4 regions of the Streptomyces sp. NPDC091289 genome follow, and region 1 is predicted to be linked to each of the others. Evidence: riboswitches for the same ligand, from Rfam matches in the RefSeq annotation. Region 1 holds a riboswitch; each other region holds the start of a gene.
What was found. A riboswitch is a leader RNA that binds a small molecule or an ion and turns the genes downstream of it on or off. The one in region 1 is predicted to bind cobalamin.
Positions count from the first base shown of each region.

Region 2: another riboswitch for cobalamin. It lies ahead of ACIQPT_RS29995 (ribonucleoside-diphosphate reductase subunit alpha); the one in region 1 lies ahead of ACIQPT_RS12145 (cobalamin biosynthesis protein).
Region 3: another riboswitch for cobalamin. It lies ahead of ACIQPT_RS01180 (CbtB-domain containing protein); the one in region 1 lies ahead of ACIQPT_RS12145 (cobalamin biosynthesis protein).
Region 4: another riboswitch for cobalamin. It lies ahead of ACIQPT_RS27190 (ABC transporter substrate-binding protein); the one in region 1 lies ahead of ACIQPT_RS12145 (cobalamin biosynthesis protein).

Region 1 covers NZ_JBIVUT010000008.1:3,999-11,777, reverse strand. The annotation lists gene ACIQPT_RS12160 (class II aldolase/adducin family protein) at 1-233, opposite strand, end outside; gene ACIQPT_RS12155 (anion permease) at 511-1,776, shown strand; gene ACIQPT_RS12150 (hypothetical protein) at 1,789-2,019, shown strand; cobalamin riboswitch at 2,168-2,302, shown strand; gene ACIQPT_RS12145 (cobalamin biosynthesis protein) at 2,440-3,429, shown strand; gene ACIQPT_RS12140 (cobyric acid synthase) at 3,426-5,105, shown strand; gene ACIQPT_RS12135 (putative cobaltochelatase) at 5,102-7,147, shown strand; gene cobO (cob(I)yrinic acid a,c-diamide adenosyltransferase) at 7,147-7,746, shown strand; gene ACIQPT_RS12125 (cobyrinate a,c-diamide synthase) at 7,740-7,779, shown strand, end outside.
Region 2 covers NZ_JBIVUT010000026.1:20,480-28,258, reverse strand. The annotation lists gene ACIQPT_RS30000 (ribonucleotide-diphosphate reductase subunit beta) at 83-1,099, opposite strand; gene ACIQPT_RS29995 (ribonucleoside-diphosphate reductase subunit alpha) at 1,099-3,522, opposite strand; cobalamin riboswitch at 3,659-3,794, opposite strand; gene ACIQPT_RS29990 (GNAT family N-acetyltransferase) at 3,847-4,356, opposite strand; gene ACIQPT_RS29985 (hypothetical protein) at 4,356-5,036, opposite strand; gene ACIQPT_RS29980 (YbdD/YjiX family protein) at 5,179-5,382, opposite strand; gene ACIQPT_RS29975 (carbon starvation CstA family protein) at 5,379-7,604, opposite strand.
Region 3 covers NZ_JBIVUT010000001.1:287,493-295,271, reverse strand. The annotation lists gene ACIQPT_RS01200 (hypothetical protein) at 1-1,706, shown strand, start outside; gene ACIQPT_RS01195 (metallophosphoesterase family protein) at 1,844-2,824, shown strand; gene ACIQPT_RS01190 (4'-phosphopantetheinyl transferase) at 2,821-3,567, shown strand; gene ACIQPT_RS01185 (histidine phosphatase family protein) at 3,571-4,161, opposite strand; adenosylcobalamin (AdoCbl) riboswitch at 4,288-4,382, shown strand; gene ACIQPT_RS01180 (CbtB-domain containing protein) at 4,428-4,643, shown strand; gene ACIQPT_RS01175 (CbtA family protein) at 4,704-5,459, shown strand; gene ACIQPT_RS01170 (SDR family oxidoreductase) at 5,700-6,452, shown strand; gene ACIQPT_RS01165 (TetR/AcrR family transcriptional regulator) at 6,485-7,192, shown strand; gene ACIQPT_RS01160 (hypothetical protein) at 7,239-7,779, opposite strand, start outside.
Region 4 covers NZ_JBIVUT010000021.1:159,392-167,170, forward strand. The annotation lists gene ACIQPT_RS27170 (beta-ketoacyl-[acyl-carrier-protein] synthase family protein) at 1-812, shown strand, start outside; gene ACIQPT_RS27175 (acyl-CoA dehydrogenase) at 886-2,898, shown strand; gene ACIQPT_RS27180 (acyl carrier protein) at 3,013-3,288, shown strand; gene ACIQPT_RS27185 (beta-ketoacyl-[acyl-carrier-protein] synthase family protein) at 3,285-4,508, shown strand; cobalamin riboswitch at 4,613-4,800, shown strand; gene ACIQPT_RS27190 (ABC transporter substrate-binding protein) at 4,862-5,908, shown strand; gene ACIQPT_RS27195 (FecCD family ABC transporter permease) at 5,926-6,969, shown strand; gene ACIQPT_RS27200 (ABC transporter ATP-binding protein) at 6,966-7,760, shown strand.

The DNA.
Region 1 (7,779 bases):
GTCGGCCCGAGGTTCCCGAGGACCTGGCGTCCTTCCAGGTCGACGCCGACCGCGTCCTGGGGTCCGAGCCGGTCGTAGGGCACCCCGCTGGGCGTCACCAGGACCAGGTCGCCGACGCGGGCCGACACATTGCCCGAGGTGCCGACGACCAGGCCGTCCGCCGCGCTGCGGCGGGCCGTCGCGACGACGTTCCGCCAGGTCTCTCGGACAGATTCCGGGTGCTGCTCGCTCATGGGGCGAGCGTAGGCGCGAACGCGCGCAACCGGAACGTCACATGGGGAGTGACGGGGATCTCTTCCGGGCTCCGAACGACCGCTCAAAATGTTCGCCAACGGGCGGCAAAGGGCAGTCCACGCCGCGCCCCACGGGCATCCCGCAACCACTCCCGCACACAAGCGGAAGCGACCCACTCCGCTTGGGGTCACCACAGCGCCCTGCCCAGTTCATCTTCCGTTCACTCAGGTTGCCTACGGTCCACGAGCCACTGACGTCGAACGATTGCCTGGGTAAATGGAACACATCACGCTGCTGCTTGCGATTGTGGTCGTGACAGCTCTCGTGTTCGATTTCACGAACGGTTTCCACGACACCGCCAACGCGATGGCTACCACCATCTCGACCGGCGCCCTGAAGCCCAAGACAGCGGTGGCGATGTCCGCCGTTCTCAACCTGATCGGCGCGTTCCTGTCGGTGGAGGTCGCCAAGACGATCTCCGGCGGGATTGTCAACGAGGACGGCCTCAGAACCGAGGTCATCTTCGCGGCGCTCGTCGGCGCCATCCTGTGGAATCTCCTGACCTGGCTGGTCGGCCTGCCCTCCAGCTCCTCCCACGCCCTGTTCGGCGGTCTGATCGGCGCCGCGGTCATGTCGGCCGGCTGGTCCTCGATCAACGGCGGCACCGTCGTCACCAAGGTGCTGCTCCCGGCGATCGCCGCCCCGCTGGTGGCCGGCCTCGCCGCGATGCTGGCCACGCGGCTGACGTACCGGATCAACCGGAACGTCACCGACCCGAACCAGCTGAAGTCGACGGCCAAGGGCTACCGGGCCGGACAGATCGCCTCCGCCGGTCTCGTCTCGCTCGCCCACGGCACCAACGACGCCCAGAAGACGATGGGCATCATCACCCTGGCCCTGGTCACCGGCGGCGTCCTCGCCCCCGGCTCCAACCCGCCGCTGTGGGTCATCGTCTCCGCCGGTGTGGCCATCGCGCTCGGCACCTACCTCGGCGGCTGGCGCATCATCCGCACCATGGGCAGCGGCCTGACCGAGCTCAAGCCGCCGCAGGGCTTCGCCGCCCAGACCAGTGCGGCGACCGTCATCCTGGCCTCCTCGCACCTCGGCTTCTCGCTCTCCACCACGCAGTCCTGCTCCGGGGCCGTGATGGGCGCGGGCCTCGGCCGCAAGGGCGGCGTGGTCCGCTGGTCCACCGCCACCCGGATGTTCATCGCCTGGGGTCTGACGCTGCCGGCCGCGGGTCTGGTCGGCGCGGGCGCCGAGTTCCTGACCAAGCAGGGCACCTGGGGCATCACCGTCACCGCGATCCTGCTCGTCGGCGGCTCCTTCGCGATCTGGCTGGCCTCGCGCCGCCAGCCGGTCGACCACACCAACGTCAACGACACGGCCACCGGCGACGACGAGCCCCAGGGCGTCGTCACCACCGCCATCGCCGCGGTCCAGCCGCCGCCCGTCGGCGGCCCGACCTCCGACCTCATGACCACCATCCCGGCCCCGGCCACGGCGCCCGACGACCCGGCCCGGCCGCCGGCCACGGTGTAAGGACAGATCCGCATGAAAATCGACTGGGCAGCTCTCGCCTCCGTCTTCGGTGTCAGCCTTGTGGTCACCGTCGCGCTGGTCGGCCTCTTCACCCTGGGCATCGTCGCCCTCTCCAAGCAGTCGGCCACGGCCGGAAGCAGCGCCGCCGGCGGATCGGTCGCGCTGGCGCGCACCGGCGCGTACGCCTGCTTCGCGCTGTGCGTGGCGGCGGTCTCGTACGGGATCTATCTGATCGTCGCCTGACCCCGTTCCACCGCACTTCCTCGGGCCGGACACACCTCGTGTGTCCGGCCCGATGTGCGTCTGCGCACACTGGAGCTCCGCAGGTCAACAGCAAGTTGACTGCCGTTCTCGCAGCGTGGTGGACTGCCGGAGCCATTTACGGCGACAGAAGAGGAAGCCGGTGAGAATCCGGCGCGGTCCCGCCACTGTCACCGGGGAGCACTCCCCCACACCGGATGTCACGGCCCTCTCAACGAGGGCTGGAAGGCCGGGGGAACTGCGGATCCGGGAAGCCAGGAGACTCTTGTCGCCGGTCACGTCGAACCAGGGCGCGGACCCTGAGTGAGGACATAAGCCATGCCCGGCCGCCGTGCGCCGCATCCTGTGCCTCGTCCCGTACCTCTTCGTGCCGGAACGCCTCTGCCCACGGCGGCCTGAGCCGTGCGTGCCGACCGCGTCTTCGCGTACGGCGCCACGGCCGGGCTGATCGCCGACGCCCTGCTCGGTGACCCCCGGCGCGGCCACCCCGTCGCCGGTTTCGGCCGCGCCGCCGCGCGGGTGGAGTCCCTGCTGTGGCGTGACGACCGGGGCCGGGGCGCGCTGCACACCCTCGTCTGCGCCGGCGGCGCCGTGGGGGCGGCCGCGCTGGCCGCCCGCGCCGTACGGGACCGCCCCGCGCTCGCCGTCGCGCTGACCGCCGCCACCGCCTGGTCCGTCGTCGGGGGTACGTCGCTGGGCCGGGAGGCCCGTGCCATCGGCGGCGCGCTGGCCGCCGGGGACCTGGAGGTGGCCCGGGAGCGGCTGCCGCATCTGTGCGGGCGCGATCCGCACTCCCTGGACGGGCCGCAGATCGCCCGCGCCGTGGTGGAGTCGGTCGCGGAGAACACCTCGGACGCCGTCGTCGGCGCGCTCGTGTGGGGGGCGATCGGCGGGGTGCCGGGGCTCGTCGGGTTCCGGGCCGTGAACACGCTCGACGCGATGGTCGGTCACAAGTCGCCCCGCCACCGCCGTTACGGCTGGGCCTCGGCCCGCCTGGACGACCTCGCGGGGTGGCCCGGGGCCCGGCTGACGGCCGCGCTGGCCGTCGCGGGCGGCGGGCGGCCGTCGGACGCCGTACGCGCCTGGAAGGCCGACGCGGGACGCCACCCGAGCCCGAACGCCGGGCCGGTGGAGGCCGCGTTCGCGGGGGCGCTCGGCGTACGGCTGGGCGGGACGCTGGCGTACGCGGGGCGCGTCGAACACCGGCCGGTCCTGAACGGCGAGTCCGGGCGGGAGGTGCGGGGCGCGGACATCGAACGCGCGGTACGGCTGTCGCGCCGGGTGAGCACGCTGGCCCTTGGGGTGTGCGTGGCGGGGCGGCTGGTCGCGGGGCACGTGCTCGCGGGACGGTCGTCAGCAGGACAGACAGGGCAGAAGCGGGGACGGGCATGAGCGGTGGACTGCTGGTCGCGGGAACCACATCGGACGCGGGCAAGAGCGTCGTCACGGCGGGCATCTGCCGGTGGCTGGTGCGCCGGGGCGTGAAGGTCGCGCCGTTCAAGGCGCAGAACATGTCCCTGAACTCCTTCGTGACCCGGGAGGGCGCGGAGATCGGGCGCGCCCAGGCGATGCAGGCGCAGGCCGCCCGGGTGGAGCCGACGGCCCTGATGAACCCGGTCCTGCTGAAGCCCGGCAGCGACCGGTCCAGCCAGGTCGTCCTGATGGGCAAGCCGGTGGGCGAGATGAGCGCCCGGGGCTACCACGGCGGGCGGCAGGAGGCGTTGCTCGGGACGGTCACGGACTGCCTGGAGCAGCTGCGGGCGAGCTATGACGCGGTGATCTGCGAGGGGGCCGGGTCGCCCGCCGAGATCAACCTGCGGCGCACCGACATCGTGAACATGGGGATCGCGCGGGCCGCGAAATTCCCTGTGCTGGTGGTCGGGGACATCGACCGGGGCGGGGTCTTCGCCTCGTTCTTCGGCACGACGGCGCTGCTGAGCGCGGAGGACCAGGCGCTGGTCGCGGGCTATCTGGTGAACAAGTTCCGGGGCGACGTCTCGCTGCTGGAGCCGGGCCTGGACATGCTGTACGGGCTGACCGGGCGGCGGACGTACGGAGTGCTGCCGTTCACCCACGGGCTCGGCATCGACGAGGAGGACGGCCTGCGGGTGTCGATGCGGGGCGCGGTACGGGAGTCGGTCGTGGCGCCGCCCCACGGGGAGGACGTGCTGCGGGTCGCGGTCTGCGCGGTGCCGTTGATGTCCAACTTCACGGATGTGGACGCGCTGGCCGCCGAACCGGGCGTCGTCGTGCGATTCGTGGACCGGGCCGACGAGCTGGCCGACGCGGACCTGGTGATCGTGCCCGGGACGCGCGGCACGGTGAAGGCGCTGGCCTGGCTGCGCGAACGGGGCCTCGCGGACGCGCTGGTACGGCGGGCGGCGGAGGGCCGGCCGGTGCTCGGCATCTGCGGCGGGTTCCAGGTGCTCGGCGAGCGGATCGAGGACGAGGTGGAGTCGCGGGCGGGTCTGGTCGACGGGCTGGGGCTGCTGCCGGTGCGGATTCGCTTCGACCGGGCCAAGACGCTGGCGCGGCCGGTCGGTTCGGCGCTGGGCGAGCCGGTGGAGGGGTACGAGATCCACCACGGGGTGGCCGATGTGCGGGGCGGGGAACCGTTCCTGGACGGGTGCCGGGTGGGGGCGGTGTGGGGGACGCACTGGCACGGGTCGCTGGAGAGCGATGCGTTCCGGCGGCGGTTCCTGGTGGAGGTGGCCCGGGCCGCGGGGCGGCGGTTCGTTCCCGCGCCGGACACGAGTTTCGGGGTGTTGCGGGAGGAGCAGCTGGATCGGCTGGGGGATCTGGTGGAGGAGCATGCGGATACGGATGCGTTGTGGCGGTTGATCGAGGGGGGTGCGCCTGCGGGGTTGCCGTTTGTGCCGCCGGGGGCGCCGCCGTTGGGTGCGGGTGGGCCGGAGAGCCGGGGCGCTGCCCCGGACCCCGCTCCTCAATCGCCGGAGGGGCTTGATTTTGCCGGGTCCGCTGAGTCAAAGAGCCAGGGGCCTGATGTGGCCGGGTCCGCCGGGCTCGGGCAGGACGTTGAACAGCATGTCGACCAGGAGGCCTTGTGAGTACGCCGTATCCCTTCACCGCGATCGTCGGGCAGGACGATCTGCGGCTCGGGCTGTTGCTGAACGCGGTCAGTCCGGCCGTCGGCGGGGTGCTCGTGCGGGGCGAGAAGGGGACCGCCAAGTCCACCGCCGTCCGCGCGCTGGCCGCCCTCATGCCCGAGGTCTCCGTCGTGCCGGGGTGCCGGTTCTCCTGTGATCCGGGCTCCCCCGATCCGGCGTGTCCCGATGGGCCGCACGCGGAGGCGGCCGGTGTGTCGCGGGCCGCGCGGACCGTGGAGCTGCCCGTCGGCGCGTCCGAGGACCGGCTCGTGGGGGCGCTGGACATCGAGCGGGCGCTCTCGGAGGGCGTGAAGGCGTTCGAGCCGGGGCTGCTGGCCGACGCGCACCGCGGGATCCTGTACGTCGACGAGGTCAACCTCCTCCACGACCACCTGGTGGACCTGCTGCTGGACGCGGCGGCCATGGGCGCCTCGTACGTCGAGCGCGAGGGCGTCTCCGTACGGCATGCGGCGCGGTTCCTGCTGGTCGGGACGATGAACCCGGAAGAGGGCGAGCTGCGGCCGCAGTTGCTGGACCGGTTCGGGCTGACCGTCGAGGTGGCCGCGTCCCGGGACACCGACGAGCGGGTGGAGGTCGTGCGGCGCCGGCTCGCGTACGACGACGACCCCGAGGGGTTCGCCGGGCGTTGGGCCGAGGAGGAGAGCGCCCTGCGGGAGCGCATCGCCGCCGCGCGTGCCCTGCTGCCGCGTGTCGTGCTCGGTGACGCCGTGCTGCGCCAGATCGCCGCTACCTGCGCCGCGTTCGAGGTCGACGGGATGCGGGCCGACATCGTGATGGCGCGTACCGCGACCGCGCTCGCCGCCTGGGCCGGACGCGAGGAGGTCACCGCCGACGACGTACGGCAGGCCGCGCTCCTCGCGCTCCCCCACCGGCGTCGCCGCAATCCCTTCGACGCGCCCGGTCTGGACGAGGACAAGCTCGACCAGACCCTGGACGAGGCCGCCGGGGATCAGGGGCAGGACAAGAACAACGACGACGACCCCGACCCCGATGGGGGCGGGAACGATGACGGCGGCGGCGGTGGTGGCGGGGGTGTGCCGCCCCAGGCCGACGGAGACCGCACGCCGCCCCAGGGCGAGAGCGACGACACGCCGTCGCAGGCCCCCGAGGGCACCCCCGACGCACCCGGGCGGTCCACCGGGGCCGAGCAGCAGCCGGTGGCGTCCGCCGAGCCGTTCCGGACGAAGATGCTCAGCGTGCCGGGGCTCGGCGAGGGTGCTGCGGGGCGGCGCTCCCGGGCGCGTACCGAGCATGGGCGTACGACCGGCGCGCGCCGTCCGCAGGGGTCGCTGACCAAGCTGCACCTGGCCGCGACCGTGCAGGCCGCCGCCCCGCACCAGCGGGCGCGCGGGCGTTCCGGGCGCGGGCTCGTGGTGCGGCGGGACGATCTGCGGCAGGCGACCCGGGAGGGGCGTGAGGGCAACCTCGTGCTGTTCGTCGTGGACGCCTCCGGGTCGATGGCGGCCCGGCAGCGGATGAGCGCGGTCAAGGGGGCCGTGCTGTCGCTTCTGCTGGACGCCTATCAGCGGCGGGACAAGGTCGGCCTGGTGACCTTCCGGGGCAAGGACGCCGAAGTGGCGCTGCCGCCGACCTCGTCCGTGGACGCGGCCGCCTCCCGTCTGGAGTCGCTGCCCACCGGGGGCCGAACGCCTCTCGCGACCGGTCTGCTGAAAGCCCACGACGTGCTGCGCGTCGAGCGGCTGCGCGATCCTTCGCGCCGGCCCCTGCTCGTCGTCGTCACGGACGGGCGGGCGACCGGCGGGCCCGAGCCGGTCGCGCTCGCGGGGCGGGCGGCACGGCTGCACCGATCCGAGGGGACGGCCTCGGTCGTCGTGGACTGCGAGTCGGGGTACGTACGCCTCGGTCTCGCCGGGGAGTTGGCCCGGGAACTGGGAGGCACCGCCGTCACGCTCGACGAGCTGCGGGCCGACTCGATCGCCGGGCTCGTCAAGGACGTCACCGCAGCCGGGAGGGCCGCTTAATGCCGCAGGGACAGCCGACATCGGTACCGGACGACGGGCTCACCACCCGTCAGCGGCGCAACCGCCCGCTCCTGTTCGTCCACACGGGCATCGGGAAGGGCAAGTCGACCGCCGCCTTCGGGCTCGCGCTGCGGGCCTGGAACCAGGGCTGGCCGATCGGGGTGTTCCAGTTCGTGAAGTCGGCGAAGTGGAAGGTCGGCGAGGAGAACGCGCTGAAGGTGCTGGGCGCGAGCGGCGAGGGCGGCACCGTCGACTGGCACAAGATGGGCGAGGGCTGGTCCTGGGTCCAGCGCGACGGCCAGCTCGACAACGAGGAGAAGGCCCGCGAGGGCTGGGAGCAGGTCAAGCGCGACCTGGCGGCCGAGACGTACAAGCTGTACGTGCTCGACGAGTTCGCCTACCCGATGCACTGGGGCTGGATCGACACCGACGAGGTCGTCGAAGTGATGCGGAACCGGCCCGGCACCCAGCATGTGGTGATCACCGGCCGCAACGCGCCGGACGCGCTGATCGAGGCCGCCGACCTGGTGACCGACATGTCGAAGGTCAAGCACCCGATGGACGCGGGGCAGAAGGGCCAGAGGGGCATCGAGTGGTGACTGTGCCCCGTCTGGTCATCGCCGCTCCGGCCT
Region 2 (7,779 bases), on a different contig from region 1:
ATCCCTCTCAGCCCCGGGTGCAGACCAGGCAACAGACGTGGTCCCGGGCACCGACCGGTGCCCGGGACCACCTGGTCAAGGCCTAGAAGTCGTCGTCGAACCCGACCGAGCCCTCCACGGCCACCTGATAGGCGGACGGGCGGCGCTCGAAGAAGTTCGTCAGCTCCTGGACACCCTGGAGCTCCATGAAGGAGAACGGGTTCTCCGAGCCGTACACCGTCGGGAAGCCGAGGCGCGCGAGCCGCTGGTCGGCGACGCACTCCAGGTACTGGCGCATCGACTCGGTGTTCATGCCCGGCAGGCCCTCGCCGCACAGGTCGCGGCCGAACTGCAGCTCCGCCTCGACCGCTTCCTTCAGCATGTCGGTGACCTGCTGCTCCAGCGCGTCGTCGAAGAGCTCCGGCTCCTCCTTGCGGACGGTGTCCACGACCTCGAACGCGAAGTTCATGTGCATCGTCTCGTCACGGAACACCCAGTTGGTGCCCGTGGCGAGACCGTGCAGCAGACCCCGCGAGCGGAACCAGTACACGTACGCGAACGCGCCGTAGAAGAACAGCCCCTCGATGCACGCCGCGAAGCAGATCAGGTTCAGCAGGAAGCGGCGGCGGTCCGCCTTCGTCTCCAGCTGGTCGATCTTCTCGACCGAGTCCATCCACTTGAAGCAGAACTGCGCCTTCTCACGGATCGAGGGGATCTCCTCGACCGCGTCGAACGCCGCCGCCCGGTCGTCCGGGTCGGGCAGATAGGTGTCCAGCAGCGTCAGATAGAACTGGACGTGCACGGCCTCCTCGAAGAGCTGCCGCGACAGATACAGCCGCGCCTCGGGGGAGTTGATGTGCTTGTACAGCGTCAGCACGAGGTTGTTCGAGACGATCGAGTCACCGGTCGCGAAGAACGCCACCAGCCGGCCGATCATGTGCTGCTCACCCGGCGACAGCTTGGCGAGGTCGGAGACGTCCGAGTGGAGGTCGACCTCCTCCACGGTCCAGGTGTTCTTGATCGCGTCCCGGTAGCGCTCGTAGAAGTCCGGGTAGCGCATGGGGCGCAGGGTCAGCTCGAAGCCCGGGTCGAGCAGGTTCTTGTTGTCGTCGGTGCTCATTACTGGCAGGCCTCGCAGGACTCGGGGTTTTCGAGGGAGCAGGCGATGGCGTCCGCGTCGGGAGCCGAAGCCTGCTGTACGGGAATGGGGGCGGCGGCGGCCGTCTGACCGGACGCGGCACGGGCGATCCGGGTCGCCGGGCGCGAACGCAGGTAGTACGTCGTCTTCAGCCCCTGCTTCCAGGCGTACGCGTACATCGAGGAGAGCTTGCCGATCGTCGGCGTCTCCAGGAACAGGTTGAGCGACTGGCTCTGGTCGAGGAACGGCGTACGGGCCGCCGCCATGTCGATCAGGCCGCGCTGCGGGATCTCCCACGCGGTGCGGTACAGCGCCCGCACGTCGTCGGGGATCCAGGCGAAGCCCTGCACGGAGCCGCTGGCCTCGCGCAGCGCCTCACGGGTGCGGGCGTCCCACACGCCGAGCTTCTTCAGCTCGTCCACCAGGTAGGCGTTGACCTGGAGGAACTCACCGCTGAGCGTCTCGCGCTTGAACAGGTTGGAGACCTGCGGCTCGATGCACTCGTACACCCCGGCGATCGAGGCGATCGTGGCGGTCGGCGCGATGGCCAGCAGCAGCGAGTTGCGCATGCCGGTCTTCGCGACCCGGGCGCGCAGGGCGTCCCAGCGCTCCGGCCAGTTCAGCTCGGTGTCGTAGTGGTCGGGGTGCAGCACACCGCGCGCGGCACGCGTCTCGGACCAGGCGGGCAGCGGACCGGAGCGCTCCGCGAGGTCGCAGGACGCCTCGTACGCGGCGAGCATGATCCGCTCGGAGATCTTCGTGGAGAGCGCGCGGGCCTGCGGCGAGTCGAAGGGCAGACGCAGCTGGAAGAAGACGTCCTGGAGGCCCATCGCACCCAGGCCCACCGGTCGCCAGCGGGAGTTGGAGCGCCCGGCCTGCTCGGTCGGGTAGAAGTTGATGTCGACGACCCGGTCCAGGAAGGTCACGGCGGTACGGACGGTGGCGTCCAGGCGCTCCCAGTCGATCGAGCCGTTCGCGACGAACGCGCCCAGGTTGACCGAGCCCAGGTTGCAGACGGCCGTCTCGCCGTCGTCGGTGACCTCAAGGATCTCCGTGCACAGGTTCGAGGAGTGCACGACCCGGCCCGGCTCGGCCGTCTGGTTCGCGGTCCGGTTGGAGGCGTCCTTGAACGTCATCCAGCCCTGACCGGTCTGCGCGAGGGTCCGCATCATCCGGCCGTACAGCTCACGCGCCGGAATCGTCCTGCGGGCCAGGCCCTTGGCCTCGGCCGCGCGGTAGGCGGCGTCGAACGCGTCGCCCCACAGGTCCACCAGCTCGGGCACCTCGGCGGGCGAGAACAGCGACCAGTCGGTGTCCGCGTCGACCCGGCGCATGAACTCGTCCGGGATCCAGTGCGCCAGGTTCAGGTTGTGCGTACGCCGCTGGTCCTCACCGGTGTTGTCGCGGAGCTCCAGGAACTCCTCGATGTCCGCGTGCCAGGTCTCCAGGTAGACCGCGGCCGCGCCCTTGCGCCGGCCGCCCTGGTTCACCGCCGCGACGGAGGCGTCCAGCGTCTTGAGGAACGGCACGATGCCGTTGGAGTGCCCGTTGGTGCCCCGGATCAGCGAACCCCGGGCGCGGATGCGGGAGTAGGAGAGGCCGATACCGCCCGCGTGCTTCGAGAGGCGTGCCACCTGGTGGTAGCGGTCGTAGATCGAGTCCAGCTCGTCCTTCGGCGAGTCCAGCAGATAGCAGGAGGACATCTGCGGGTGCCGGGTGCCGGAGTTGAAGAGGGTGGGGGAGGAGGGGAGGTAGTCCAGCCGGCTCATCAGCCCGTAGAGCGCGGCGACCTCGTCCAGCGCCCGCACCGACTCGTCCTCGGCGAGGCCGGCGGCCACGCGCAGCATGAAGTGCTGCGGGGTCTCGATGACCTGGCGGGTGATCGGGTGGCGCAGGAGGTAACGGCTGTGCAGCGTACGGAGACCGAAGTAGCCGAAGCGGTCGTCGGCGCCGTCCGCCAGCGTCCGCTCGACGAGCTCGTCCAGCGCCGTGGAGTGCAGCTCCACGAACGCGGCGGTGCGGTCGGCGATCAGGCCCTCGCGGTGTCCGACGGCGACCGAGGCGGAGAAGGACGTCGCGCCCTGCCCCGCGGCCTCGTCCGCGATCGTGCGGGTCAGCAGCCGGGCGGCGAGCCGGGAGTACGCCGGGTCCTCGGAGATCAGCCCCGCGGCGGCCTCGGTGGCCAGCGAGCGCAGCTCGGCCTCGTCGGAACGGGCGTTGCGCCCGCGCAGCGCGGCGGCCGCGACCCGGCCGGGGTCGGTGTCGGGCAGATCGACGGTGAGGTCGGTCAGGGTCCGCAGCAAGGCGGTCCCGGGTCCGTCGTTCGGGGCTTTACCGGCCGTGGTGGACGCTGCGGACTCGGCGGATTCGGTGGCTGAAACCGGATCGGCGGGCGCGATGGTCACTGGGCTTTCCCTCGCTCGGCAGGGGGCCGGCGGAAGGCGGGGAAGCCGGGCAGCGCGAAACCCCGGGCAGGGCAGCACAGCTGACGGCGTCCACCGGCCTATCCGCGAGGCCCGGACGTCTGGCGTCCGGTTCGGTCGAGCCGGACGCGCTGTCGACAGGTCTTCGGACTTCAGGTGTGCAAAAGCACACTGATCACACCGTTGCGGGACAGTTCCGGATTCGCACCGGATTCCCCTGCGACGACAGCGAGGTCGAGCATACATGTGGGGGCCGCCAGATGCTGCGGCCCCCACATGTTGTGTCGCGACGATTTAATACGCCCCTCAGGAGACCGCCCCCAGCTCCAGCCGGAAGGTCATGAGGCGCAGGCCCGGCACCGGTTCCCAGTCCCGTTCGGGGGTCCGCACAAAGCCGAGCCGACGGTAGATCCTATGGGCCGAGAGCATGGCCGGCTGCGTCGACAGCACCAGTCCCCGGACGCCTTCGGTGGACCGGGCGCGCTCGACGCACGCCCGCACGAGGGCCTCTCCCACGCCCCGGCCGCGCCCCGCGCGGGCCACGGCCAGCATCCGGAATTCGGCCTCGTCCGGACCGGCGATGTCGCGCCACGGAGTGCCGGGAGCGGCATATGTCACACCCCCGAGCACCGTCCCGTCCGTGTCGAGTGCGACCAGCACCTCGGCCTCGGCCGCCCGCTGTTGGACCGCCCGCAGTTTGAGCAGATACGGGTCCTGCGGGCCGTCCAGCAGATCGTCGCCGAGATACGCCTCGGCGATGATCTCGCCGAGCACGGCGTACTCGCCGGGCTCCGCCACCCTGATCGTCAGATCCATCAGCCACTCGCTCCCACGTCGTTGTTCGGGGCGCCGTCGCCCACCGGCGGCAGGTCGCCGCGCTCGACCGGCTGCCGCCCGGAGGCCTCCCCGGCCGGCGGCAGCACCCGGTCCAGCTCGTGGTCGTCGGCGCGGTGGGCGAGCAGCGAGGCCGACCGCAGCGTCGCCCGGTCCACGTCCCGGAGCGTCCCGCTCACCGTGACCACGAGTCCCGCCTGCTCCCGGGCGTACGCGTGGCCCGACTCCGTGGCGCGGTACCACTGTTCGCCCTGCCGCTCGCAGGTCACCAGGGGCTCCTGGCCGCCCTCGGGCGCGGGATTCTCCGTACAGTCGGCCACGGCGGGCGGGCGGCGCTCCACCGACAGCCGGATCTGCCCGCCCTCGGGCGTGGTGTAGACGCTGCCGAACCCGTCGTCGCCGATCACCCCGACCGACTGGTGGGCCAGCGTGTACCCCGGGACCTCGGTCACCCACACATGCTCCGTGAGGGTCTGCGCGGCCCGTGCCCGCGCCTCCAGCTCCGCCCGGTCGGGCGCCGGAGCGGTCGAGCCGCTCCGCCCCGCCGCCTCCGAGCCGGGCGCCCGCTCGGTGCCGCAGCCCGTCGCCGCCGCCAGGGCCAACGCCAGCGTCATGGTCAGGAGTACGGGCCGGAGCCGGGGCCGCCGGGAGCGCGATGTCATGGGCACATCCTTTCGTACGGTGGAGGCTCCGCGCACCGGGAAATCGAACGGCGGCGGGCGGCGGACGAGCCCGTACGAGGCACGAGAAGGGGCCGCCGCGCCCCGGGAAGGGGTGCGGCGGCCCCGGCCCGGCCGGTGGCGCTCAGCAGCAGCGGAAGCCCTCGCGCGGATCCGCCTCGCGGGCGTCCGTACGGCTGCGTTCGAAGGCGCGGCGGGTCATCACCGGCGCGTCCGGATCGTGGGTCCTCGCGTGCGCCACATAGCGGTCGTACGCCGACTCGCCGGTCAGCTCACGGACGTACCAGCGGATCCGTCCCGCCACCCGCCGTACGTCCGCGACGGTCATGACGGGCTCCCCGTTCCCGCGGCCTCCTTGCGGACGCCGCCCTCGGGGCCGACGCCGGCGGCGATCAGTTCGGCCTTCTCCTCCTTGGTCGCGATGAGCGAGGCCGGGGCGACGAGCTTGGACTCGACGTACGGCGCCTCGTGGAGCTTCACGCTCTCCGGGTCGCGGATGGCCTTGTAGCAGACCCGCCCGGCGTCGATGAGCACCACGATGATGAGGAGCGCGAAGAGCGCGCACAGCACCCCGTCGACGGTGGAGTTGGTGACGACGGTCTGCATCTCGTCCATGTTCTTGGCGGGCGGCAGCACCTCGCCCGCGTCGATGCCCGCCTGGTACTTGTCGCGCTGGGTGAAGAAGCCGACCTTCACGTCCGGCGAGAAGATCTTCTGCCAGCTCGCGGTGAGGGTGACCGCCACGTCCCAGGCGAGCGGGACCGCGGTGACCCACGCCCACTTCAGCCGGCCGGACTTGACGAGCAGGGTGGTGCAGACGGCCAGCGCGACGGCCGCCAGCAGCTGGTTGGCGATGCCGAAGAGCGGGAAGAGCTGGTTGATGCCGCCCAGCGGGTCGTGCACGCCGACCCAGAGGAAGTAGCCCCAGCCGCCGACCACGACGGCGCTGGCGAACCAGACGCCCGGCTTCCAGCTGATCTCGCGGAACGGCTTGTAGGCGTTGCCCAGCATGTCCTGGAGCATGAAGCGCCCGACCCGGGTGCCGGCGTCCACGGTGGTGAGGATGAAGAGCGCCTCGAACATGATGGCGAAGTGGTACCAGAACGCCTTCATGGCCGTTCCACCGATCACCGCGGAGAAGATCTCCGACATGCCGAGCGCGAACGTCGGCGCGCCGCCGGTCCGGGAGAGGAGGCTCGTCTCCTCCACGTCCTTGGCGGCCTGGGCCAGGGCGTCCGGGGTGATGGTGAAGCCGAAGTTGGCCACGGCCTGGGAGGCGGACTGGACGCTGTCGCCGATCACGCCGACCGGCGCGTTGATGGCGAAGTACAGGCCCGGGTCGATGATGCAGGCCGCGATCATCGCCATGATCGCCACGAACGACTCGACCAGCATGGCGCCGTAGCCGATCACCCGGATCTGCGTCTCCTTCTGGACCATCTTCGGCGTGGTGCCGGAGGAGACCAGGGAGTGGAAGCCGGAGAGCGCGCCGCAGGCGATGGTGATGAAGACGAACGGGAACATCGAGCCGGCGAAGACCGGGCCCGAGCCGCTGGAGGCGAAGTCGGTGACCGCGGGCATCTTCAGGGTCGGCAGGGAGACGACCACGCCCAGGGCCAGCAGCCCGATCGTGCCGACCTTCATGAAGGTGGAGAGGTAGTCGCGCGGGGCCAGCAGCAGCCACACGGGGAGCACGGAGGCGAGGAACCCGTACACGATCATCCAGATGACCAGCGTGCCCGGCTCCAGCGTGAAGAAGTCCGCCCACGAGGATTCGGCGACCCAGCCGCCCGAGACGATCGCGAGGAGCAGCAGCGCGACGCCTATGAGGGAGACCTCGCTGACCTTGCCGGGCCGCAGGGTGCGCAGATAGACGCCCATGAAGAGGGCGATCGGGATCGTCATGCCGATGGAGAAGACGCCCCACGGCGAGTGGGCGAGCGCGTTCACGATGACCAGCGCGAGGACCGCGAGCAGGATGATCATGATGATGAAGACCGCGACCAGGGCGGCGATCCCGCCGACCGGGCCGATCTCGTCGCGCGCCATCTGGCCGAGCGAACGGCCGTTGCGGCGGGTGGAGAAGAAGAGCGTCACCATGTCCTGGACGGCGCCGGCGAAGATGACGCCGACGACGAGCCAGATCGTGCCCGGCAGGTAGCCCATCTGCGCGGCGAGCACGGGACCGACCAGCGGGCCCGCTCCCGCGATGGCGGCGAAGTGGTGGCCGAACAGGACCCGGCGGTCGGTGGGATGGAAGTCGACGCCGTTGTCCAGCCGTTCGGCGGGGGTCGCGCGGTTCTTGTCGACCTTCAGGACCCGGTTGGCGATGAACCGGGAGTAGAAGCGGTACGCGATGGCGTACGAGCCGAGGGCGGCTGCCAGCATCCAGGCGGCGGAGACCTCCTCACCCCGTGAGAGCGCGAGGGTGGCCCAGCCGGCGGCGCCGGCCAGGGCCACCAGGCTCCAGACGACTATGGACTTCGGGGTCGGCGCTCGCCGCCCCGGTGCTGGTGGAACCGGTGGTGCTGATGTGGGCGATTCCGGCATATCGATCCGTCCCCTCGCGCGATCTCTGTCGTAACGTGCGCGAAATCTAGGTGGTGCGGCCGCTCTCCGGAACCCCTGTCCGCATACCGGTCGCGCATCGCCGATGTCTCCACCGAAGTTCCGCAGTAACGACACGGACGGGAAGGGGGATCGGTTCACGCGATCCGTTCCTGCC
Region 3 (7,779 bases), on a different contig from region 1:
TCACCGCCGACCTCGCCACCGCGCTCGACGCCCTGAAGGAGGGCCGGGCCCCCGAGCTGCCCGCGCTGCCGCTCACCGAGGACCAGGCGGACCGCGCCGCCGACGCCCTCCTCACGGCCGTACCGGACCGGGAACGGGCGGCGCTGCGCCCCGAGATCGAGGTGGCCCTGGGGGAGGGGGACGTGTCGACCGCGCTGGCGGCCACCGCGGCCGCTGCGCTCTCCGACGGCTCACGGAGCGCGGTGGCCGGCCTCCGTACCACCCTCCAGGACGGTACGTGGGATCTGACCGACACCCTGACCGCCGCCGGGAACGACCTCACCGCCCTGGAAGAGGCCCGCGACTACGTCCGGCTGCTGACCCTGCTCCAGGTCCTCGCCGTCACCCTGGCCCTGGCCGCTCTCGTGACGCTCTGGTTCACCGGCCCCGCCGCCCCGGCCCGCCGGCTGATGCGGCTGGGGCAGGCACTGGCCTGCGCGGGAGTGCTGACCGCCGCCGCCGTGCTCCTGGCCCGGCTGATCACCGGGGGACGTCTGCTCGCCATCCCGTCCTCCTGGGCCCCGAGCGTCACCGCGCTCGTCGACGACCTCCAGCGCAACGCCGTGGACCAGGCGGTGGCCACCGGGCTGAGCGCCGCCCTCACGGCTCTCCTCGGCGGCGTACTCCTCACGGGCGTCGGCTGGGCGCTGCTGGTGCGCCCGGGCCGGATGCCGACCCCGACCCCGACGGCGGTACGGACGACGGCGGCGGGCGTGGCCTGCGCCGCACTGGCCGGCGTCCTGCTCGTGCCGCCCGTGTTCGGCCCGTCCGCACCCCGCCAGTGCCTGGGCAGCAGCCGCCTGTGCGAACTGCGCTACGACGAAGCCGCCTACCTCACCTCGCACAACGCCATGTCCACCACCGCCGACCGGTTCATCGGCCCCCTCCAGGACCCCGACATCACCACCCAGCTCAACACGGGCGTCCGGGCCCTCCAGCTCGACACGTACCGCTGGGAAAGTCCGCAGGACATCGCCGAGCGCCTCGACTCCCCCGAGTTCACCCCCGAGCAGCGCCGCCTGATCTCCGGCGCCATCGACAAGGTCAACCCGCCGCGCGAGGGCCTGTGGCTCTGCCACGGAGTCTGCCGCGCCGGGGCCATCGAACTGGTCCCGGCCCTGGAGGACATCGGCGACTGGCTGCGCGCCCACCCCACCGAGATCGTCACGCTCATCGTCCAGGACGACATCAGCCCCGAGGACACCGAGGAGGCGTTCCGCGCCGCCGGCCTGGACGACCTCCTGCACACCCCCTCGGCGGACCCGGACGCCCCGTGGCCCACCCTGGAGGAGATGATCGACAGCGGCCGACGGCTCGTGGTGTTCGCCGAGAAGGCCGACGGCCCCGCGCCCTGGTACCGCAACTTCTACCGGTACGGGATGGAGACCCCGTTCGCCTTCCGGAGCCCCTCCGAGATGACCTGCGGGCCGCACCGGGGCGGCACCGGGAAGCGGCTCTTCCTCCTCAACCACTTCATCACGAACGCGGGCGGCAGCCGCCTGGACGCCGGCCGCGTCAACGCCCGCGACTGGGTCCTGGAGAGGACCCGGGCCTGCGAGGCGGAGCGCGGCAGCCCGGTCACCTTCATCGCCGTCGACTACACGACGGTCGGCGACGCGCTCGGCGCGGTCAACGAACTCAACTCCCGCCGGGCGGACGCCCGCTGATGGCAGGTACCGGCCGACGTGCCCACCGTCCGAAACCCCTGAGGAACCGCGAGCCGAGCGTGAGAGGCTACGTTCCCAGCGGCTCCCACCGTGCGGACGGAGCCGGACCACTGCCGACAGATCGGGAATCAGCGCCCATGACCCCTCCGAGCGACCCCGCACCGCACGGTGCTCCCGCCGCCGTTCCCGCCCCCGGCGACGGGCACCGACAGCAGGGCGCGGGCCGTCTGCTGGCCGTGAGCGACCTGCACGCGGCGGTGACCGACAACCGGCCCCTCGTGGAGTCCCTGCACCCGGCGTCCGACGCGGACTGGCTGATCGTCGCGGGCGACGTGGCGGAGCAGCCCGAGGACATCCGGTGGGCGCTCGCACTGCTCGCGGAACGCTTCGCCCACGTGATCTGGACCCCCGGCAACCACGAGCTGTGGACCGTGAACAAGGACCCGGTCCAACTGCGGGGCCAGGCCCGCTACGACCACCTCGTCGCGCTGTGCCGGGACCTCGGGGTGACGACTCCGGAAGACCCCTTCCCGCTCTGGCCGGGCCCGGACGGCCCGGTGGCCATCGCGCCGCTCTTCCTCCTGTACGACTACACCTTCCGCGCCCCGGGAACGCACACGAAGGAGGAGTCGCTCGCCGTCGCGCACGAGTCCGGCATCGTCTGCAACGACGAATACCTCCTCCACCCGGACCCCTATCCCACCCGGGACGACTGGTGCCGCGCCCGGGTCGCCACCACCGAACGCCGGCTCGCGGAGCACGACCCCGGGATACCCCTCGTCCTCGCCGGGCACTGGCCGCTCGTCCGGGAGCCCACGTCGGTGATGTGGTACCCGGAGTTCGCCCAGTGGTGCGGCACCGAACTGACCGCCGACTGGCACCGCCGCTTCAACGTCACCGCCGTCGTCTACGGACACCTCCACATTCCCCGTACGACCTGGTACGACGGGGTGCGCTTCGAGGAGGTCTCCATCGGCTACCCCAGGGAGTGGCGGGAGCGGGGACACCCGCGCGGACTGCTGCGGCAGATCCTCCCGTACGAGGGCGAACCCGCCCCACCGGCCCGGACCGGCGCCGAACCGACCGCACAGCGGCGTACCCCCGGAGGCACCTCGTGATCGAGCGGCTGCTGCCCGCCGACGTGTCCTGCGCGGACACCCGCGCGGAGACCGTCCCGGACGGAAACCTCTTCCCGGAGGAGGAGGCGCTGGTCGCCAAGAGCGTGGCCAAACGCAGGAACGACTTCGCGACGGCCCGCGCCTGCGCCCGGCGCGCCATGGCCGGACTCGGCCTGCCGCCGGTGCCCGTGCTCCACGGCCACCGGGGAAGACCGCTGTGGCCCGAGGGAATCGTCGGCAGCCTGACCCACTGCGCCGGGTACCGGGCGGCGGCGCTGGCCCGTGCCAAGGAGGTGCTGTCACTGGGCATCGACGCGGAACCTCACGCCCCGCTCCCCACCGGCGTAAGGGAGTTGGTGACGCTGCCCGCCGAACGCGAGCGGATCGGTCCGCCCGCGCCGGAGGGCTCGGACGACATCCACTGGGACCGGGTGCTGTTCAGCGCCAAGGAGAGCGTCTTCAAGGCCTGGTATCCGGTCACCGGCCTCGAACTCGACTTCGCCGAGGCCGACCTGACGTTCCATCGGATCGACGGTCAGGACAGCCGGGACGGCAGTAGTCTTCCGGGCGGCGGTGACGGTCCTCGGGGCGGTGCCGCCGCCGACGGTGCCTTCGCCGCACGTCTGCTGCTCACCGACCCGGCGCTGCCGACGACGCTGCACGGGCTGTGGCGGATCGAGGACGGCATCGTCGCCACGGCCGTGCTGATCCGGCCCGACTGGCGGGACAGCGAGGTGCCGTGACGTTCAGTCGGCCGGGGGAGCGGTCAGGGGGCGGCCCAGTCCCACGTTCCACCGGCCCGACCGCCCGCTGAGTTCGGTCAGCGTCAGCGGGGCGACGTCCAGCCGCCAGAACGCCTCCGGCGGCAGCCGCAGACCATGGACGACCGCCGCCCGGACGACGGCGGCCTCGGCCACCGCCAGGAAACCGGTGCCGGGTGCGTCCGGTCCACCGAGGGAGTCCAGCCACCGGCCGACCCTCCCGACCAGGTCGCACAGCGACTCGCCGCCGTGCGGAGCCGCCGAGGGGTCGCCGAGCCAGGCGGCCACCCGCTCGGGCTCGGCGGCCGCCACCTCGTCGAGGCGGCGGCCGGCCCAGCGCGCCAGGTCCCAGCCGGCCGGGGCCGGTTCGGCCCGGGCCGTCAGACCGAGCGCTTCGGTGGTCTCACGGCACCGCTCGGACGGGCCGCTCAGCACGAGCCCGGCCGCCGGCACCGCGCCGGCCGCTGCCCGCGCACGCTCCCGGCCGGACCGGTCCAGGGGGGCGTCGCCGTCGAAGCGGGCCTCCCGGAGCGCCGCGTTCATCGCCGGTGAGATCAACATCACCCGTACTGTCATGTCCCTGCCCTCACTCCTTCACCATGGGCCCCAAAGGCCTGCCGTCCCAAGGGATCCGTGCTCGGCGGCCCCGCAGATTGGACCATGGCGGCACCTGCGTACAGGCGGTATGGTCACGTCGACCATGACGAGGGTGTGACGGAAGTCCGGTGAGAATCCGGCACGGTCGCGCCACTGTGAACCCGCATCCGTGCGGGGAAGTCAGACCCGGCACCTTCGTCCGAGGCACCACGACAGGGACGCGTGTTCCCACAGGAGGTACTGCGATGGCACAGTCCGCCGTTCCCGCAACCGGGACATCCGCGATCGCTCCGATCTCGGCGAAGGCCATTGCCCCGTGGGCGGTCTTCTTCGGCATTCTCATGCTCGTCCTGCTCTACTTCGTCGGCGCCGAACAGGGCGCCACCGCGCTCATCTCGGGCGAAGGCGTCCACGAGTGGGTTCACGACGGCCGTCACCTGCTCGGCTTCCCCTGCCACTGAGGCACCTGAGGAACCAGGGAATCAGCGGACACGGGAAGCAAGAGAAAACAGGAAACCATCGTGAACTCCATATCTGTCAGAGCTCTGCTCGTGCGCGGCATGCTCGCGGGCCTGATCGCGGGTGCGCTCGCGCTCGCCGTCGCCTACTTCCTCGGTGAGTCCCAGGTGGACGCGGCCATCGCCCTCGAAGAGGCCCACAGCCATGACCACGGAGGCGGCGAGGAACTGGTCAGCCGCACCATGCAGGCGACCGGCGGACTCGCCACCGGCGTCCTGGTCTTCGGCGTCGCCGTGGGCGGAATCGCCGCCCTCGTGTTCTGCTACGCGCTGGGCCGCATCGGGAACTTCGGCCCCCGGGCCACGGCGGCGCTGATCGCGGGTGCCGCCCTGCTCACGGTCTACGTCGTGCCGTTCCTGAAGTACCCGGCGAACCCGCCTGCCGTCGGCAACCCCGACACCATCGGCAAGCGCACCGCCCTGTTCTTCCTGATGGTCGCCCTCAGCGTGCTGCTGGCCGTCGCCGCCGTCATCATCGGCAGGCGGCTCGCTCCTCGCCTGGGCAACTGGAACGCGACCATCGCGGCCGTCGCCGGCTTCGTTCTGCTGATCGGTCTCGCCTACGCCTTCCTGCCCTCCTTCGACGAGGTGGGCAAGGACTTCCCGGCCGGCCTGCTGTGGGAGTTCCGGCTCTCGACGCTCGCGGTCCAGGCGACGTTGTGGAGCGTCTTCGGCATCGTCTTCGGCTACCTCACCGAACGGCTCCTGACGCCCGCCGTCCCTGCGGCGACGCCCCGCACCGCGAGTGCGGTGAACTGAACGGGCCGTGCGTACGGACGCGCGTGCGTGAGGCACACGACAGAACCCGCCGGACACGCCCCGGCGGGTTCTGTCGTGTGCGGGCAGGGCGAAGGAGGGGTAGGGGTAGCAATGTTCATTAGCAGCGTTACGCCTTCGGGGTAGCGCTGCTAACGTCATGGTGTTAGCGTTGATCCCATCGGGTTTCACGGGACCGCCGCGACCCCAGTCGCCAGGAGCACTGCCATGACCGAACGGACCATGACCGAACAGTTCGCATCCGACGCCCCGCGCCGGGTGGCCGTGGTCACCGGGGGATCCCGGGGCATCGGCCGCGAGAGCGCCGAGCGGCTCGCCGCCGACGGGTTCGCGGTCGTCGTGAACTACGCGGGCAACCGGACCGAGGCGGAGGCCGCCGTCGCCGCCATCACCGCCGCGGGCGGTGAGGCCCTCGCCCATCAGGCGGACGTGGCCGACGAGGTCGCCGTCGCGGCGCTCTTCGACGCCGCAGAGGCGGCGTTCGGAGGCGTCGACGTGGTGGTGCACGCGGCGGGCGTCATGGCGCTCGCGCCGCTGGCCGAGCTCGAACTCGACACGCTCGACCGGATGCACCGCACCAACATCCGGGGCACGTTCGTCGTCGACCAGCAGGCCGCCCGGCGGCTGCGCGCGGGCGGGGCCATCATCAACTTCTCCAGTTCGGTGCTGTCGCTGTCCCTGCCCGGCTACACCGCGTACGCCGCGACCAAGGGCGCCGTCGAGGCGATGACCCTGATCCTCGCCCGCGAGCTGCACGGCCGGGACATCACCGTCAACGCCGTGGCGCCCGGGCCGACCGCCACCGCACTGTTCCTGGACGGCAAGGACGAGGAGACCATCGCGCGGATGGCCGCCCAGCCGCCGCTGGGGCGGCTGGGGACCCCGCAGGACATAGCCGAGGTGGTCTCCTTCCTCGCCGGCCCGGCCCGCTGGGTCAACGGCCAGGTGCTGCGGGCCAACGGCGGCATCGTCTGAGCGCCGCCGTGCCGCTTGATAGCGTCCGTCCGGTGAGTACGAGTACCCGGACACGCATCCTGGAAGTGGCCGCCGCCCTGGTCAGGGAATCGCCCGACGGCGACATCTCCACGCGCGCCGTGTGCGACGCGGCGAAGGTCGGCGCGCCGGCCCTCTACCGCCACTTCGGCGACAAGGAAGGCCTGCTGTCGGCCGTCGTCGACCACGGCTTCGAGCAGTACCTGGCGACGAAGCGGGACCGCGGCGAGACGACGGACGCCGTGGAGGACCTGCGTCGGGGGTGGGACAGTCATGTCGCCTTCGCCCTCGACAACCGCAACCTCTACCGCCTCATGAACTCACCGGCGATGCGCACGCCGCCCGCCGCGGCGCTGGAGTCCCACCGGATCCTGACGGGGGACCTCGAACGGGCCGCGGCCCAGGGCCGGATACGCGTCGCGCCCGAGTTGGCCGCCCAGATGATCATGTCGGCCAATGTGGGGGTGTCGCTGATGCTCGTGTCCCGCCCGGCGACGTTCGACGACATCGAGGTGTCCCACCGGGTGCGCGACGCCCTGTACGCGACGGTGCTCACGCCCGACGTGTCGCCGAGCACCCCGCCGGACGCCGAAGTCCCCACGGCGGCGGCCCGGTTGAGCGCCCTGCTGCGGCAGGAGCACGGGGCGGGTCTGAGTACTGCCGAGGCGGCGCTGATGAAGGAGTGGCTCGACCGGGTGGCGAACGCCCGCCCGGACACCTGATCCGGAGCACCGAGCCGGACCGCGGGGGTCGTGGGAGTGGTGGTCATCAGGGCGCGGGGGAGGGCGCATCGTGATCGCGCAGGCCGTCCTCGGTGCGGCGCGCCGCGTTCCCGACGATCTGTTCGAGGTCCTTCTGTACGTCGGGTTCCGTGCTGCCGTGCGGTGCGTACGCGGACACCGTGAGCACGAGGTCGCCGTTCCACAGGAGGAGGGTGCGGCCGGGGCGGCCCTGGTCGTCGGCCGGTATCGCGTAGGCGGCGTCGTGGACCTTCTCGGGCCCCCGCCCGTGGGCACGGTCGAGATTCTCCTTGAGGCGGTACGCGTGGCGGGCGGGCTCGGTGTCCTCGTACACGGAGGCGGTGGTGCTGAGCTTCCAGAATGTGCCGTCCGGGGCCTTCAGGTCCGCGAGGCAGCCGGTCCGGCGGTAGAGCGGCCGCGCACCGTTCTCGCCGATGTCCTCCCGGGCGTCGGGGGAGGCGGAGTCGGTGGAGCTGCCGAGAGCGAAGCCCTCGGCGGGCGCCGCGCCCGCGAGGAGGTCGCACGGGGTGCCGGTCCAACTGTGGGCCCCCGGCGGGCGGGCGGTCAGC
Region 4 (7,779 bases), on a different contig from region 1:
CCAACGCGGCGGCGGGCGAGGTCGCCATCGCGCTGAAGGCGGGCGGCCCGAGCCTCGCCCCCGCCACCGCCTGCGCCTCCGGGGCCACCGCGATCGCCGTCGCCCGCGACCTGTTGCTCGGCGGCAGCTGCGACGTGGTGGTGGCGGGCGGCGCGGAGTCGGTGCTGACCCCGCTGGTGGTCACCGCCTTCGCCCGGATGGGCGCGCTGTCCACCCGCACCGGCGACCCGGCGGCCGCGTCCCGCCCGTTCGCCGCCGACCGGGACGGCTTCGTCATCGGCGAGGGCGCCGCCATGCTCGTCCTGGAGCGCGAGGCCGGGGCCCGCGCCCGGGGCCGGCGTCCCCGCGCCCTGCTCACCGGGGCCGGGTCCAGCACGGACGCCCACCACCCCACCGCCCCGGCCCCCGACGGGCACGGCGCCCAGCGGGCGGTCCAGGCGGCGCTCGACCAGGCGGGCTGGACACCGGGCGACGTCGACCACATCAACGCCCACGGCACCTCCACGCCCCTCAACGACGCCATGGAGACCACCCTCATCTCCCGGCTCTTCCCGCACCGGCCGCCGGTGACCGCGCCCAAGGGCGTCGTCGGGCACACCCTGGCGGCGGCGGGCGCGATCGAGGCGGTGGCGACCGTCCTGACGCTGGAACGTTCCGCCATTCCGCCGATCGCCAACCTGGACGCGCTCCCCGACGCCTTCCCGCTCGACTGCGTGACGAAGGAACCCCGGCACCAGCGCGTCGGGACGGCGCTGAGCCACTCCTTCGGCTTCGGCGGCCACAACGTCGCCCTCGCCTTCCAACGCGCCTGAAAAGCGGGGCATTTCGGGACGGCGAGGGGTGTCCTCGCCGTTCCTTGATCGTTACTGTGTTGTGACCGTAACCATGAATGACGCGGCTCCGCCGTCCACGAACGACTTGCTCACCACGGTGCTCTTCGGGCCGAACTTCCGCCAGGAACACGGATTCTGGCGACGACTGCTCACAACAGAACCGTTTCGCCGCCCCGGCGGCGGCACACCCGACGAACGGCTCGCCCTCTCCTACCACCGGCTGCGCATCCTCAACAACGCGCTCGACAGCGGCGCGAGACTGGCCGCCGACCCCCGGGCGCTGGCCGCCCTGCACGAGTGGCTCGGCCCCGTCGACCCGGCGCTGACCACCGTGGCGGGCATCCACTACAACCTCTTCCTCGGCAGCCTCCTCGACCACGACGCGGACACGCTGCGCGACTTGTCGGACTTCCTCGCCCTGCGGCGCGTGGGCACCTTCCTCTGTACGGAGGTGGCGCACGGCAACGACGCGGCGGCCGTCGAGACGACCGCGACGTACGACCGCGAACGCGACGGCTTCGTTCTGCACACCCCGCACGCCGGGGCGCAGAAGTTCATGCCCAACACCAGCCCCGCCGGAGGCCCCAAGTCCGGTGTGGTGGCGGCCCGGCTCCTCGCCGACGGCGCCGACCACGGCGTGTTCCTCTTCCTCGCCCCGCTCACCGACGCCCACCGCTCCCTGCCCGGCGTACGGGTGCGGCGGCTGCCCGCCCGGATGGGTTCCCCGGTCGACCACTGCCTGACCTCCTTCGACCGCTGCTTCGTCCCGCGCGACGCGCTGCTCGCCGGACAACAGGGACGGATCGGCGACGACGGCCGTTTCCGCAGTGAAATCCCCAACCGCAGACGGCGGTTCCTCACCTCCATCGGCCGGGTCACCCCCGGCAAGCTCTCCATGAGCGCCTGCGCGGTCGGCTCCGCCCGGGTCACCCTGGCCATCGCCGTCCGCTACGCCGGTCACCGGATGATCTCCGGATCGCGCGCCGCCCAACGGGTCCCGGTGTACGCGCACCGCACCCACCACGGGCCGCTCGCGGGGGCGATGGCCACCGTCTACGCGATGAGCCTGCTGCACCGCAGGGCCCTGGACCGCTGGGAGTCGGCCCCGGAGGCCGACCGGGAGGAGGCGGAGCGCCTGGTGGCCGTCGCCAAGGGGTGGATCACCTGGCAGGCGCGCGGCGTCATCGTCGAGTGCCGCGAACGGTGCGGCGCCCAGGGGCTCCTGGAGAACAACGGCATGACCGAGCTGTTCACCGGCATCGAGGGCGCGATCACCGCCGAGGGCGACAACCTCGCCGTGCACGCCAAGGCCGCCGCCGAGATGCTGTTCAGCGCCACCGTCCGGGAAGCGGCCGAGGACGACGGCCCCGGCGAGCTGGACGACCCCGCCTTCCTCGGCCGGCTGTTCGCGGCCGTGGAGGACCTCTGGTTCGCCCGCGCCCGCGAGCGGATGAGCGCCGCCCCGCCCGGCGACCCGCTCGGCCGCTGGAACGCCGCCTCCTCGGCCGCGCTGCGCGGCGTCGAGGCGTACGCCTACCGGCAGGCCGACGAGGCGTACGCCGAGGCCGGTGCCTCCCTCCCCGAGGGCGAGGCCCGTGCCCGGCTCACCGAGCTGCGCAGGCTCTTCGCGCTCCGGTGGATCGCCCGCAACAGCGGCGACCTGCTCGCCTCCGGACGGCTGACCGCCGATCAGGTCACCTTTCTGCCCGAGGCGGTGGAGGAGGCGGTCGCCGTCGTGGCCGCCCACACCCCCGCCCTGGTCGGGTCCTTCGCGCTCCCCGAGCGCCTGATGTCGGACTGGCCGATCGCCGGACCCGGTTACGCGGAGGTCTACGACGACCCCGAGGGGCCCTGGCACCGGGGCCGCAGGGCGGGAATCCGGGGCCGCGCGGCGGAGTTCCGGCAGCCCGTCTGCGGCAGCAGGAGGCGTCCGCTGCGCGAGAAGGTGGCCGCGCTCGGCACCCGCGGGGTCCTGCTGGCGTACTGGGGAACCACCTCGATCCTCTCCCGATGGTTCGAGAAGCCGCAGGTGAGCGCAGACGAATCGGTTCGCCCCAGGGCGTAACCGGAAGATCGTCATCCAGTTACTTCGGGCGGTGGGTTGCTGCGTTCACCTACCCGCCGTCGGGAAAACCCGAGCCGGCCACCTGCCGGTGAAACGCCGATGAGAGGAATCGCCATGAAGACCATCCACCCCAAGATCACCGAGGTGCTGACCGGAACGTTCAAGGTGCCCGCCGCCGAGATCCTGCCGGAGTCCACGATGGACAGCCTGGAGATGGACTCCCTCGCGGTCGCCGAGTTCGCCGTCATCATCAAGGAGACCCTGGGCGTCGACGCCGACTCGGAGAAGCTGTACAAGGACGCCACGCTGGCCGACATCTCCGCGTACATCGACGCGGCCGTCGGCAGCGCGGCGGCCGAGGCCACGGTGCCGGTGAGCAACACCCGATGAAGCGACCCGCCATCGCCGTCACCGGCCTGGGGATGATCACCCCGGTCGGCCACACCACCGACACCACCTGGGACGGAGTCCGCGCCGGGGAGTCGCCCGCCCGCACCGTCCCCGAACTGCGGGGCTGCGCCGTCGACTTCGCCTGCACGGTCGCCGGCATCGACCTCGACGACGCCGTCGGCGGCCGGACCGCGTTCCGGATGGGCCGGTACGTCAAGTTCGCCGTCCTGGCAGCCCGGGAGGCGGTCGCCGACGCCGGGCTCGACCCCGCGCACTGGGACAGCCCCCGGGTCGCCGTCGTGGTCGGCACCAGCAGCGGAGGATCCGCCGGACTCACCGAACAGGCCGTCGCCCTGGAGCGGCGCGGCCCCGAGGCCACCTCGCCCTCGGGCATCCTGCTGACCATCCCGAACATGCCCGCGGCCGAGATCGCCATCCGGATGAAGGCCACCGGACCCAGCCTCGCCCCGTGCACGGCCTGTTCGTCCGGGGTGACCGCGCTGTCGGTGGCCCGGGACATGCTGACGCTGGGCCACTGCGACATCGCCATCGCCGGGGCCACCGAGTCGATCGTGTTCCCGGTCGCCATGACCGGCTTCGCCCGCTCCGGCGCGGCAGCGCTGCGGGACGGCGACCCCGCCCGCCTCTGCCGGCCCTTCGCCGCCGACCGGGCCGGGATCGTCATGGGCGAGGGCGCGGCCATCATGGTCCTGGAGCGGGCCGAGGACGCCCGTGCCCGAGGAGCCTCGCCCCGGGCGCTGATCGCGGGCACCGGCGCCACCACCGACGCCCACCACCCCACCAGCCCCCACCCCTCCGGGGACATCGCACGGGCGGCCGTCGACGGCGCGCTGCGCGACGCGGGCTGGCACGCCGAGGACGTCGACCACGTCAACGCGCACGGGACGTCGACCCCCCTCAACGACGCCACCGAGGCAGCCCTCATCGCCCGGGCCTACCCGCACCGGCCGCCCGTCACCGCCCCCAAGGGCGTACTGGGCCACTGCATGGGGGCGGCCGGCGCCATCGAGGCGGGCCTGACGATCCTCACGCTCCAGCACGGGCTGGTCCCGCCGATCGCGAACCTGGACGCCCCCGAGCCCGGGTTCGACATCGACTGCGTCACCAAGGTCCCGCGCGAGGTGCCCGTACGGCGGGCCGTCAGCCACTCCTTCGGCTTCGGCGGCCACAACGCGGTGATCGCCCTCCAGGCTCCGTAGCCCGGGCGGAATCCGCCGGGCCGGTGCGGCCGGGACGATCCCGCGCCGCACCGGCCCCGCGCACAGTGACCCGCCGCACCGCGTCTGATCTGCGGGAAGGCGCGTGATAGCTTGCCGGGGCCAGTCGAACCCCAGCGACGGGGTCAGGGAATCCGGTGCGAATCCGGAACTGACGCGCAGCGGTGAGGGGGACGGGCGGGGCCACGGCCACTGGAGCACCCAGGTGCTCCGGGAAGGCGTCCCGCCCGGACGAACCCGAGTCCGAAGACCTGCTGGCATCCGCGCCCCGAACCGGGGCACGGGAACCGTACGACGGGCTCCGCGGCTGGGCCCAGAGACAACAGAGGTCCTTCGTGCTGTCCACGGCCACCCCCGCCCCGATACGTACCGCCGCCCTGCTCGCGGCGGGACTCCTCCTGCTGACCGCCTGCGGCGGCGACGGGAGCACCACGGCCGCCGAGGGCGGCAAGGCCGACGGGTTTCCGCTCACCCTCGAGAACTGCGGACGCACCGTCACGGTGAAGACCCCGCCCCAGCGGGCCGTCTCCGTCGACCAGGGCTCGACCGAGATCCTCCTCTCGCTCGGCCTCGCCGACCGGCTCGCGGGCACCGCCACCTGGAGCGACCCGGTGATGAAGGGCCTGGAGAAGGCCAACAAGGGCGTGGAGCGCATATCGGAGAACCGGCCCTCCTCGGAGAAGGTCCTCGACAAGGAGCCCGACTTCGTCTCCGCCTCCTTCGCCTCCACCCTCGCCAAGGGCGGCGTCGCCCCCCGCGAACAGTTCGAGAAGCTCGGCGTCCCCACGTACATCTCGCCCGCCGACTGCACCGGCAAGGACAACAGCGGCGGCGGCGACGGAGCCCGTACCGCGCCCCTCACGATGGACAGCGTCTACACCGAAGTCCGTGAGCTCTCCCAGGTGTTCGGCGTCCCCGAGCGCGGTGAGAAGCTGGTGAAGAAGCTCCGGGCACGGGTGGACAGGGCCACCGACGGCATCGACGCCTCGGACGCCTCCCTCCTCTACTGGTTCTCCGACTCCAAGGCCCCCTACCTCGCGGGCTGCTGCGGTGCCCCCGGCGTCATCACCAAGGAACTCGGCGCGAAGAACGTCTTCGACGACACCCACGACGAATGGCCCCAGATCAGCTGGGAGACCGTCGCCGACCGCAACCCCGACGTCCTGGTCATCGGCGACCTGAGCCGCACCATGCAGAGCGCCGAGAGCGCCGAGAAGAAGATCGAGTTCCTGGAGTCCAACCCGGTCACCAAGACCATGGACGCGGTCAGGAACCGCCGCTACGTGCTGCTCAGCGGCCAGGCCATGAACCCCACCATCCGGACCGTCGAGGGCCTGGAGCGCGTCGCGGCCGGACTGCGCGACTTCGGGCTCGCGGGGTGAGCGGAGGGAACCCGACGGTGCAGCGGTCCGCCGGTGAACGGCGGGTCGGCGGGCCGGTCCAGGCACTGCTCTGGGCCGGCGGCGTCCTGCTCCTGCTGCTCTCCGTCGCGGTCGCCGTGACCATCGGGCCCGCCCGGATCTCCGTGCCCGACGTCTGGTCCGCCGTCGCCGCGCACCTCGGGTTCGGCGCCAGTGACCTCAGCCCGATCCGCGACGGCATCATCTGGAACCTCCGCATGCCCCGCACCCTTCTCGCCGCCGTGTGCGGCGCGGGGCTCGCGGTGTGCGGCACGGTGATGCAGTCCCTGCTGCGCAACCCGCTCGCCGACCCCTTCGTCCTCGGCGTCTCCTCCGGAGCCTCGACCGGGGCGGTCGTGGTGGTCGTCCTCGGGGTCGGCGGGGGAGCGGTGTCGCTGTCGGCCGGGGCGTTCGTCGGGGCGCTGTGCTCGTTCGCCCTGGTGCTGCTGCTCAGCCACACCCTCGGCGGCTCCACCGACCGGGTCGTCCTCTCCGGCGTCGCCGCGATGCAGCTCTTCTCCGCCCTGACCTCCTTCGTCGTGATGACCTCCGCCGACGCCGAGCAGACCCGCGGGGTGCTGTTCTGGCTCCTCGGCTCGCTCAGCGGCGTCGGCTGGACCGAGGTCGCCCTCTGCTCCGCCGTCCTCGCCGGCTGCCTGGTGGTCTGCCTGGCCCACGCCCGTACGCTCGACGCCTTCGCCTTCGGGCAGGACGCCGCCGCCGCGCTCGGCGTGAACGTCGCCCGCACCCGGATCGTGCTGCTCTGCACCACCGCCCTGCTGACCGCAGCCCTGGTCAGCGCGGCCGGGGCGATCGGCTTCGTCGGCCTGGTCCTGCCGCACGCGGCCCGCGCCCTCACCGGCTCCGGACACCGCCGGCTCCTCCCGGTCACCGCGCTCGCCGGGGCGATCTTCCTGGTCTGGGTCGACACCCTCGCCCGGACCGCCCTCGACCCGCAGGAGGTGCCGGTCGGCGTCGTCACCGCGCTGATCGGCGTCCCCGCCTTCGTCCTCGTCCTGTACCGCACCCGGAGCACGTCATGACGCGCCACACCGTGAACGGTTCCGAGGGGCTGCGCGCCGACCGCGTCGGCCGGGAGGCGGGCGGGCGGCTCATCCTCGACGGTGTGGCCATCGCCCCGCCGCCCGGCTCCACCGTCGGACTCCTCGGCCCCAACGGCTCCGGCAAGTCCACCCTGCTGCGGATCCTCGCGGGCCTCCTCGCCCCGGACACCGGCGTCGTCACCCTGGACGGAGACCCCCTCGCCGGTCTCGGCCGCCGTACCGTCGCCCGCCGCATCGCCGTCGTCGACCAGCACGCGGTTACCCAGGTCGACCTCAGCGTCCTGGACGTCGTACGCCTCGGCCGCATCCCGCACCGGCGCGCCTGGTCCGCCCCGGACCGCACCGACGAGGACGCCGTCACCGAGGCGCTGCGGCGCACCGGGCTCACGGACCGCGCCGGGCAGTCCTGGCACACCCTGTCCGGCGGCGAACGCCAACGCGTCCAGATCGCCCGGGCCCTGGCCCAGCGGCCCCGCGAACTCCTCCTGGACGAACCGACGAACCACCTCGACATCCAGCACCAGCTGGACCTGCTCGCCCTGGTCGCCGAACTCCCCGTCACCAGCGTCGTCGCGCTGCACGACCTCAACCTCGCCGCGATGTTCTGCGACCGGATCACCGTGATGAAGGCCGGCCGGGTCGTCGCCGGAGGCACCCCGGCCGAGGTCATCACCGCGGACCTCATCGAGGACGTCTACGGGGTCCGGGCGGTCGTCACCCCGGACGGTCCCGACGGACGCCCCTCGGTACGGTTCCTGCCGCGCCGCTGAGCGCGCCCCCCCTCGGCAC